Lewinella sp. 4G2: one gene and its partners. The main gene of each other region encodes a partner of the protein of the gene in region 2 in a complex. Links are inferred from orthologs where the notes say so. Each region holds a gene or a part of one and is shown on either strand. Other genes may lie near its edges.

The links.
Region 1: the proteins of accD (region 2) and accB are in contact, whole or in part, in a solved structure (PDB 8UXZ), measured with the Escherichia coli proteins. The link is inferred for Lewinella sp. 4G2 from one-to-one orthologs.
Region 3: the proteins of accD (region 2) and A3850_RS07200 are in contact, whole or in part, in a solved structure (PDB 8UXZ), measured with the Escherichia coli proteins. The link is inferred for Lewinella sp. 4G2 from one-to-one orthologs.

What each region holds. Positions count from the first base shown.
Region 1 is NZ_LVWJ02000014.1:175,200-178,191, reverse strand. The notes cover bases 74-2,907. They hold accB (acetyl-CoA carboxylase biotin carboxyl carrier protein), read left to right. Parts: upstream 74-1,143; coding sequence 1,144-1,671; downstream 1,672-2,907. Other genes in these bases: accC (acetyl-CoA carboxylase biotin carboxylase subunit), read left to right, coding at 1,755-2,907; efp (elongation factor P), read left to right, coding at 564-1,130; radC (DNA repair protein RadC), read left to right, coding at 74-407. In the rest of the region: more of radC, read left to right, coding at 1-73; more of accC, read left to right, coding at 2,908-2,992. UniProt on the Escherichia coli protein: This protein is a component of the acetyl coenzyme A carboxylase complex; first, biotin carboxylase catalyzes the carboxylation of the carrier protein and then the transcarboxylase transfers the carboxyl group to form malonyl-CoA.
Region 2 is NZ_LVWJ02000014.1:3,618,247-3,621,347, reverse strand. What follows is about bases 159-3,101. They hold accD (acetyl-CoA carboxylase, carboxyltransferase subunit beta), read right to left. Parts: upstream 2,088-3,101; coding sequence 1,230-2,087; downstream 159-1,229. Other genes in these bases: A3850_RS14900 (OmpA family protein), read left to right, coding at 2,374-3,101; A3850_RS14910 (hypothetical protein), read right to left, coding at 230-1,237. Outside these bases: A3850_RS14915 (FKBP-type peptidyl-prolyl cis-trans isomerase), read right to left, coding at 1-139.
Region 3 is NZ_LVWJ02000014.1:1,516,731-1,519,835, reverse strand. Bases 159-3,105 are described here. They hold A3850_RS07200 (acetyl-CoA carboxylase carboxyltransferase subunit alpha), read left to right. Parts: upstream 159-1,127; coding sequence 1,128-2,084; downstream 2,085-3,105. Other genes in these bases: dapA (4-hydroxy-tetrahydrodipicolinate synthase), read left to right, coding at 2,621-3,105; A3850_RS07195 (hypothetical protein), read left to right, coding at 2,086-2,637; A3850_RS07205 (hypothetical protein), read right to left, coding at 322-987; A3850_RS07210 (hypothetical protein), read right to left, coding at 159-304. Outside these bases: more of A3850_RS07210, read right to left, coding at 1-158. UniProt on the Escherichia coli protein: Component of the acetyl coenzyme A carboxylase (ACC) complex. First, biotin carboxylase catalyzes the carboxylation of biotin on its carrier protein (BCCP) and then the CO(2) group is transferred by the carboxyltransferase to acetyl-CoA to form malonyl-CoA.

The DNA of each region.
Region 1 (2,992 bases), 3.4 Mb from region 2 along the record:
TTGATAACGGGGCGGACTGCGCCCGCTACCTCCGGACCCACCTCGGCGACCTGGACCACGAAGAATTCCACATCCTCTGCCTTAACCGTGCCAACCGGTTGCTGGGCCACCACCGCGTAAGTGAAGGCGGCGTAACCGGCACGGTAGCTGATGCTAAACGCATCTTCCGGTTGACGCTGCAACACCCCAGCGTCACGTCGCTCATTCTGGCCCATAACCACCCCAGTGGCCAGGCCTTCCCCAGCCAGGCCGACCGGGCCCTGACGCATAAACTGGCCGCCGCCGCCCGGCATTTGGACCTGGTGGTGCTGGACCACGTCATCATCGCCGGCCGCCGCCATTACAGCTTTGCGGCCAACAAAGAGATCAACCCAGAGCAAGCGCCAGCAACGCCAGCGGTAAAATAAACATAGACCCTTCCTGCGTGTGCTTACTGTTGTTGTGGGAGTTGGTGAATTGGCCCGGATTGGTGTTATCTTGGCCCCCCGTTAAACATCAGCCTTTCTTTACGGCTTACAGCAGTGGCCGATAGCAAACGGGACTTTCTAACCAAAACTAACCAAATGGCTACCACCTCGGATATCAAGAACGGCTTTACGTTCAAGCACAATAATGACATCGTTTCCATCACGGAATTCCAGCACGTCAAGCCCGGCAAAGGCCCCGCTTTCGTACGGACGAAGTTCAAGAGCCTCTCCACCGGTCGTGTACTGAGTGAGACCTTCCCCTCCGGCCACAAGGTTCAGGAGGTACGCGTCGAGCGCCACAAAATGCAGTTCCTCTACAAGGACGACATGGGGTACCACTTCATGAACAACGAGACCTACGAACAAGCCATGATCGCCGACGCCATGATCGAAAACCCCGGCATGCTGCGGGAAGGCGATACCGTCGAAGTCCTGTACAACACCGAAGACGATACGCCCCTTACCGTAGATCTCCCCCAGTACATCGAAATGGAGATCACCTACACCGAGCCCGGCGTAAAGGGAGATACGGCAACAAATACCCTTAAGCCAGCTACGGTAGAGACGGGGGCCGAAGTACGCGTACCACTTTTCATCAATATCGGTGACCGGATCAAGATTGATACCCGTAGCAACTCTTACGTCGAACGCGCCAAAAGCTAAGCACTACCTAACTATGAGCATTGAAGAAATCCAGGAACTCATCCGCATCATTTCTAAGCGGGAAATCTCCGAGTTCAAATACTCCAACGGTGATGTAAAACTGCACATCCGCGGAAAATCCTACCTCAGCGGTAACGTGAATACGCCCGCTGCCGGTGGCCCTTCCATCATCAACGTACCGGCCGCCCCCGCCTACGCTGCTGCACCCACAGCTGCTCCGGCTCCGGCTCCCGCCGCTGCGCCAGCCGCCGCCGCTCCCCAAAAGGAAGAAGCTGGTGGAAGTAAGGTGGATGAAAGCCACTACGTGCAGATCAAGTCACCCATGATCGGTACCTTCTACCGGTCCTCTTCTCCGGATAAGGACGCCTACGTTAAGGTGGGAGACACCGTCGCCAAAGGCGATACCGTCTGCATCGTAGAAGCGATGAAGCTTTTCAACGAAATTGAGAGTGAAGTGAGCGGTACGATCGTCAAGGTGCTCGTTGAGGACGCCTCGCCGATCGAATACGATATGCCCCTCTTCCTCGTCGACCCTTCCTAAAAGTACGTCCTGCTTTCGTCCTTTCGGGTTAGCCAGGTGCATCCCGACCGGGACGGAAACTGAACGATTACCAGACCACAATTATGGCTGAAAAATTCAAGAAGATCCTCATCGCCAACCGCGGTGAGATTGCGCTGCGCGTGATCCGTACTTGCCGCGAAATGGGCATCAAAACGGTAGCTATTTATTCTACCGCCGACCGCGACAGTCTCCACGTACGGTTCGCCGATGAGGCCGTTTGTATTGGCCCCGCCGCATCCTCGGAAAGCTACCTCAGCATCCCCAAGATCATGGCCGCAGTGGAAATCACCAACGCGGATGCCATCCACCCGGGCTACGGTTTCCTTTCCGAGAATGCGGATTTCGCCGAGGTATGCGCCGACTACGGTATCAAATTCATCGGCCCCGACCCCAAGCAGATCCGCCGCATGGGGGATAAGATTACCGCAAAGGATACGATGATCAAGGCCAAGGTGCCCGTCGTTCCCGGTGATGGCGAGCTGCTTAAATCCGCCGACGATGGCCGCGCCCAAGCCAAGAAAATGGGCTACCCCGTCATGCTCAAAGCGACCGCCGGTGGTGGTGGCAAGGGGATGCGTATCGTCAACGCCGAGGAGGAGTTCCAGAAAGCCTGGGAAAGCGCCCGCACGGAAGCCAAGGCTGCCTTCGGCAATGACGGCATGTACATGGAGAAGTACATCACCAAGCCGCGGCACATCGAGATCCAGGTGATTGGTGACCAGTACGGTAACGTGATCCACCTTTCCGAGCGGGACTGCTCCATTCAGCGCCGCCACCAGAAATTGGTTGAGGAATGCCCCAGCCCCTTCATGACGGATAAGCTCCGCGAAGACATGGGTCAGGCAGCCATCGAAGCGGCCAAGGCTATCAACTACGAAGGCGTCGGTACCGTAGAATTCCTGGTGGATTCGGACCGTAACTTCTACTTCATGGAAATGAACACCCGCATCCAGGTCGAGCACCCGGTAACGGAAGAAGTGATCGACCACGACCTCATCAAGGAACAGATCCGCGTCGCTTACGGTGAGAAGCTTTCCGGGGAAAACTACTATCCCAAAGCCCACGCCATCGAATGCCGCATCAACGCCGAGGACCCCTGGAATAACTTCCGCCCCAGCCCCGGTAAGATCTCCAGCTTCCACAGTTCTAAAGGCCAGGGCGTGCGGGTAGATACCCACGTTTACGCCGGCTACACGATCCCCCCTTACTACGACTCCATGATCGCCAAACTGATCGTGCGTGCCCCGACGCGTAAGGAAGCCATCACCAAAATGGAACGCGCCCTCGACGAATTCATCAT
Region 2 (3,101 bases):
GGTCCGGTGAAATGGCGGCGGTGTTGGCGAGCCCTTCGGAGAAACCTTTGGCAAATTCGTCGGCGTTCACGTCGGTGAATCCTTGGCCGGATAAGTTCTTGGAGAGGACCACACCGAGTGCGTAGGATACTGAATCCATGTTGAGAGGGGAGTTTTGGGCAATCACATTACCCGTGAGTAGGCACAGCAAGATGCCCGTAAAAAGTTGTTTCATTTGGTTGGCTCTAGCTCATTGAGCAATTCGTTGTACGGAGTAGCCGATTCCGGATAGAATTAGCACCGTCGTACCAGCGAAGAACAACGTAAAGGAAGCGTTGGGGTTGAAACTTTCAACAAATTCTCCTGTCAGTAGGGCTAGTTCCTGGTTCATTATCCCAATGCCGGCACCTGCGTCAGCGCCCAGCAAACCGAGAGTCAGACCCACCGCCGAAAAAGTTAACCCGAGGGGAATTCCGTAAGCAAATAAGCGCGCCGTAACCGTGCGCAATCTGGCGGCCTTAAAGGCAGCGTCCAGCCGGACGAAATGGAAGTAGTTGGACAGTAGCAAGGTGAAGACGAACGCCAGACGGAAAAGCGGACTCGTCCAAAACCAGTAATCTACCAGTTCTTGTCCCCGCCACGCCATCACGGCGAGTAGGAAGACCAGGGTAGTCAAAATTGGGCGCATCGTTTCGGTCCATTCTGTACGGTAGATGGGCGTGAACACCAACAGACTAAGGAAATACACGACGTAACTAGCCGTGCAAACGCCCCAAAATACCGGCGCCTGCAAGCCCCCAAATAGCGCCGCCGTAACGGAAAATAGCGCAAGGTAGATTACTGGAGTTACCCAAGACTGACTGCGTAATCCCTTGCCGTACAGCAAGATACCGGTGGTGATCAACAGTAAAAGAGCAAGATACTTGACGGTGTTTACCGCCGCCACCTGCGCGAGCGCGTTTTGCAACATTGGTTCCTCCGCAAAGTCGGTCCTACTCTCGTACCAGGCGAGGTAATTATCGCGGCCGCCATCGTCGAGATATGCGTAAAAACGCAACAGACTGATACGCGCCTCATCGAGGTCGATGTCTACTTCCAGCGCTTGGTAGTACTGAGCGGTGGTCAAGGTCGATCCGTCAGTCGAATCAACGCGCTCTTCCCAGTTGGGTAAGTGGGCTTCCAGCCATTCGCCCAGGGCGTAGTTGAATACATTGGCCAACAGCAGGCAGAGGAAGATACCGGCCAGGCGTTTAGGCATTCTTTTCGGCGGATTCAAACAGGTGAAGCAGGTCGCTCAGCCGATCTTTCAGTTCGGACCGGTCAATGATGAAGTCGAGGAAGCCGTGTTCCAGCAAGAATTCAGAGGTCTGAAAGCCAGCGGGTAATTCTTTTTTGATGGTTTCCTTGACCACTCGCGGGCCGGCAAATGCGATCAGTGCTTCCGGCTCGGCAAAATTGATGTCCCCCAGCATGGCGTAGCTAGCGGTTACACCACCAGTGGTTGGGTCCGTCATCAGGCTGAAGTAGGGGACGCCTTCCTTAGCCAACTGACTGAGTTTGACGCTCGTTTTAGCCATCTGCATGAGGCTGAAGGCAGCCTCCATCATCCGCGCGCCACCGGATTTGCTAATGATAAGTAGGGGCGTACGGCTCGTCCGCGCTTCGTCGATGGCGAAGGCAATCTTCTCACCCACGACACTACCCATGGAGCCACCGATGAAACTGAAATCCATACAGGCAACTACCAATTGGCGACGGTTGATCTTGCCCCGGGCTACCCGAATTGCATCGATCAAACCCGTTTTCTTCTTTGCTGCCTCGAGGCGGGAGTCGTAGGTTTTCAGGTCTTTGAATTTCAGGATATCGACGGCCTTCATGTCCGCCTGGTACTCCTCATACTGCCCGTCAAAGATCACCTCAAAGTATTCCTCCGATCCAATCCGCTCGTGGTACTGGCAGTTGGGGCACTTGTACTGATTTTCGCGTAAGTCCTTGGTTGTCACCGTTTCGGTGCAGCGGGGGCACTTATACCAAAGACCTTGAGGGGTATCTTTCTTGTTCCTGGTCGTTGTTTGGATTCCACTCGTAAGGCGTTTAAACCATCCCATGTGCGCTATTTAGATTGGCGCGAAGATACACTTTATCCCCCCTTTTGCCCGTATCGGCGCCGGGTTGAATCCCACTTATCCATTTCATGCGCTGCCGCGGGTGCCGGGTAATTGGGACAAGACATAGGGTAGCGCGAAGATTGTGGACACATCCAGGATTTTTTGGGATCAATCCGCCCTTATATGTGGTGGCGACGGACCGAACACGCTACCTTAGGCGCTGTTTAACATTGTCATTACGGTATCACGCGTAATGGTACTTGCATTCATTAACCAACTACTAAACATGCAAAAATTACTCTTTTTGGGCTTGATGTCCTTGATCACGCTTTCCAGCTGCGTCAGCAAAAAACAATTTGAATCCGTCCAAGCTAAGCTGGATGCCCAGCAGGAAGAAATCTCCAAGCGGGATTTGGAACTCAATCGCTACGCCGAACGCCTCGCCGAATGTGAACGCCGTGAAACTGCCCTCCAGGGCCAGGTTAATAACGCGGAGACCCAGGTTCGTATCCGTGAAGAGCAGATCACCGACCTCAAGCAGCAGCGCGACAATAGCGTACAGCAAGTGGGCGACCTAACCGTCCTCAGCCAGGGAGCGAACCAGAATATTGGTAATACCCTCAAGCAACTGGAAGGTAAAGACCGCTACATCCGTCTCCTCCAAAACGCCAAGTCCAAGGCTGACTCGATTAACCTCGCCCTGGCCATCAACCTGAAGAACGTACTTAAGGACGGTATCGAGGACGACGACGTCAACATCCGCGTCGACAAAACGGTGGTCTACATCAACCTTTCCGATAAGATGCTTTACAAGTCCGGTAGCTACGAGATTACCGACCGCGCCGGTGAAGTGTTGCAGAAGATCGCCACCATCGCTAAAAGCCGTCCCAACCTTGAGCTTATGGTGGAAGGCTACACGGACAATGACCCCATCAACTCCGCCTGTGTGAAGGACAACTGGGATCTCTCCGTTCTCCGCTCTACCGCAGTAGTGAAAGCCCTGCAACAGAACTA
Region 3 (3,105 bases), 2.1 Mb from region 2 along the record:
GGTTGAGCACCCGCCGCGCTTCAATTTGGTGGGCGATCCCCGTGCGCAGCAGGAATTCCCGCATTGGTCGGTTGTCCCGCAGGTATTTGGTCAGCTCCGGCCCGTCGGCCAATTTTTCCACCAGCGCGCGGTCTGGCATCGCGGCGTAGTAGGCCAGCAAGCAGATCGTTTCGTCTACTGCGCTGTCGTTACCGGCTTCGATGTCGGGCACGAGTTCCAGGATGCGTGCGACGTCAACGGCAATATTTTGCGCGGCCAGCAACGTGGGGGCAAACAAGAATACAAGCAGGGTAATCAGGCGCATTGGGTCGTTTGTAAGGTCTAAGCTACGAAGGTCGCGGGCGCAAAAACCCGGTCGCGGGCAAATTCCGCGGCGGCGGACATGAGTTCCGGTAAGTCCGCTCCCGTAATGTCGATCAGTGCTGCCAGGAAGTCGGTTTCGAAGGCGACGTTATCCTCCACCGAGGCGGTGAGGTCGTTGCTTTCCAACCGCACCAGGTAGGCGGCCCGGGCCAGGGTGTAGGCGTTGCGCGCCGTCTTGTAAGCGGTGGCGTCGGGCCCGTCTCCGGCTCTCAATAGCCTTAATCTAGCGCGCGTCGCCGCCGTTTTGAAGCGGTGTAAATTCCTAATCATCCGTACGTTGCCGGGCACTATGCTCGTCATTTCGGGCGCTGCCGCGGGTGCCAGGTCCGGGACCGGGAAATGGCGATTGGCCCACCCCAACCAATCGGGAACCTCCGCCGTAACGGACGTACCCCCACCGCCGGGAAGTTGGGAAAGCGTAGCCAACTCCACCAGCACGGGCTCGGCTAATTCCGGAAAGGGGTCCGTACGCTGAATGCGGACGAGGGCTTCCACGAGGCGCAACGTGAACGCCTTCTCTTCCGCACTGATCCGTGAAAGTCGGGCAGCCCGTGCGGATTGGCGGTCAAAAACCTGACGGCAGGCTTCGTTAATACGGTCCTTTACTTCCCGTGGGTGCGGCATGGTGGCTAATGGATTCAGTGCGTCTGCCCAAGATCGGAGAATTTTCAGACATCGTTTACCTTGGAGCAAAAGAGGCCGTAATTGAAAAAGGACACCTCCCCCGCAAATACTATCTTTACGCCCCCTAAACAGATTACTGAATGGTCTTTCTTGAATTCGAACGCCCCCTCGAAAAACTCTACGATCAACTCGCCAAGGTGAAGGAAGTCGCGGAAGACGGCGTCGTGGACATGGATAAAACCATCGTTGAACTCGAAAACCGGATCAAACAGACCCGTAAGGACATCTACGCCAACCTCACCGGCTGGCAGCGCGTCCAGCTCAGCCGCCACCCGGAACGGCCCTATACCCTGCACTACATCGAAAGGATGTGCCGCAAATTCGTCGAACTGCACGGCGACCGCTACTACGGAGACGATAAGGCCGTCGTTGGTGGTATCGCCAACCTGGACGGGCAGACCGTCGTCATCATCGGCCACCAGAAGGGCGTCAACACCAAGATGCGGCAGTACCGCAATTTCGGGATGGCCAACCCCGAAGGCTACCGCAAAGCCCTCCGCCTGATGAAGATGGCCGAGCGCTTCAACTTCCCCGTCGTGACGCTGATCGACACCCCCGGCGCCTTCCCCGGCATCGAAGCGGAAGAACGCGGCCAGGCGGAAGCCATCGCCCGCAACCTCTTCGAAATGGCCCAACTCCGCGTCCCCGTCGTTTGCGCAGTGATTGGCGAAGGAGCTTCCGGTGGCGCCATCGGGATTGGCCTGGGTGACCACGTCATCATGCTGGAAAACACCTGGTACTCCGTCATTTCCCCCGAGTCTTGTTCCTCCATCCTCTGGCGGAGCTGGGATTACAAGGAACAGGCTGCCGAGGCCCTCAAACTTACCGCCGAGGACATGCTCGGTTTCGGCATCATCGACGAGATCATCAAGGAGCCCCAGGGCGGCGCCCACAACAACGTTGACGAGATGGCCAAGAGCCTGAAGAAGCAACTTAAAAAAGCCATCGCCACCCTTCAAGCGAAGGACATCGACACCCTCATCGAAGAGCGCATCGAGAAGTACGCCGCCATCGGCCGCGTAGAGAACGCCGGCTAGGGTGAGCTGGCTCAACGACCTGAAGGACCGCCTTTACGACCGACGGATGACCGCCGACGAACGGACCCCCAACCCCGCCAGTTCCGGTCCCAAATCCCTCAACCTGGGTAACGCCCGTAAGATCATCATCCTCTTCCCCGCCGCCGAGAAACAGGACCGACAGCAAGTGGAAAAGTGGAAGGCGACCGTCGGCAACCCCAAGCAGCAAATCACGCTGGTGGGCTTGCTTACCAGCCCCGGTGAGGTGGCGAACGACCACTTCACCATCATCCCCGCCACCGAAAGAAATTGGTACGACCTGCCCCAGGGCCCGATGACGGATCGGTATTTGGCCGAAGATTGTGACCTGTTGCTCCGCCTCGGCCCCGCGGAGGACCGGCATTTAGACTACCTTGCGGCCGCAAAGCAAGCCCGACTGAAAGTGGGCCCCTATCACCCCGAACGCTCCCCGATTTACCAACTACAATTCGATGGCCGCACCCACGTAAAACTGGCGGACCAACTCAAGGCCATCGAAGCGATCTTCAGCTTTACCAATGGAAAACCTACCTAAATTCAGCGGAACGGGCGTTGCCCTCATCACCCCATTTCAGAAGGACGGCTCCGTCGATTACCCCGCCCTCGGCCGGATCATCGATTACGTTATTAAAGGAGGGGTGGACTACATCGTCTGCCTCGGCACCACCGGCGAAGCCATTACCCTGAGCAGCGCCGAGTGCCGGGAGATACTGGATTTCACCATCAAGCACGTGGACGAGCGCGTACCCATCGTTGCCGGCTTCTTTGGGGGCAACTACACCGATAAGCTGGAAGGCATTCTGAAGACCTACAATTTTGACGGCTGCGCGGGCATCATGTCCAGCAGCCCGGCCTATTCCAAGCCGCCGCAGGAGGGTATTTACCAACACTTCATGCGGGTGGCCGACGCGAGCCCGCTGCCCCTCATCATTTACAACGTACCCGGACGAACCTCCTCAAACGTGCTACCGGAAACTGTCCTTCGGTTGTCAGAGGCCCACGA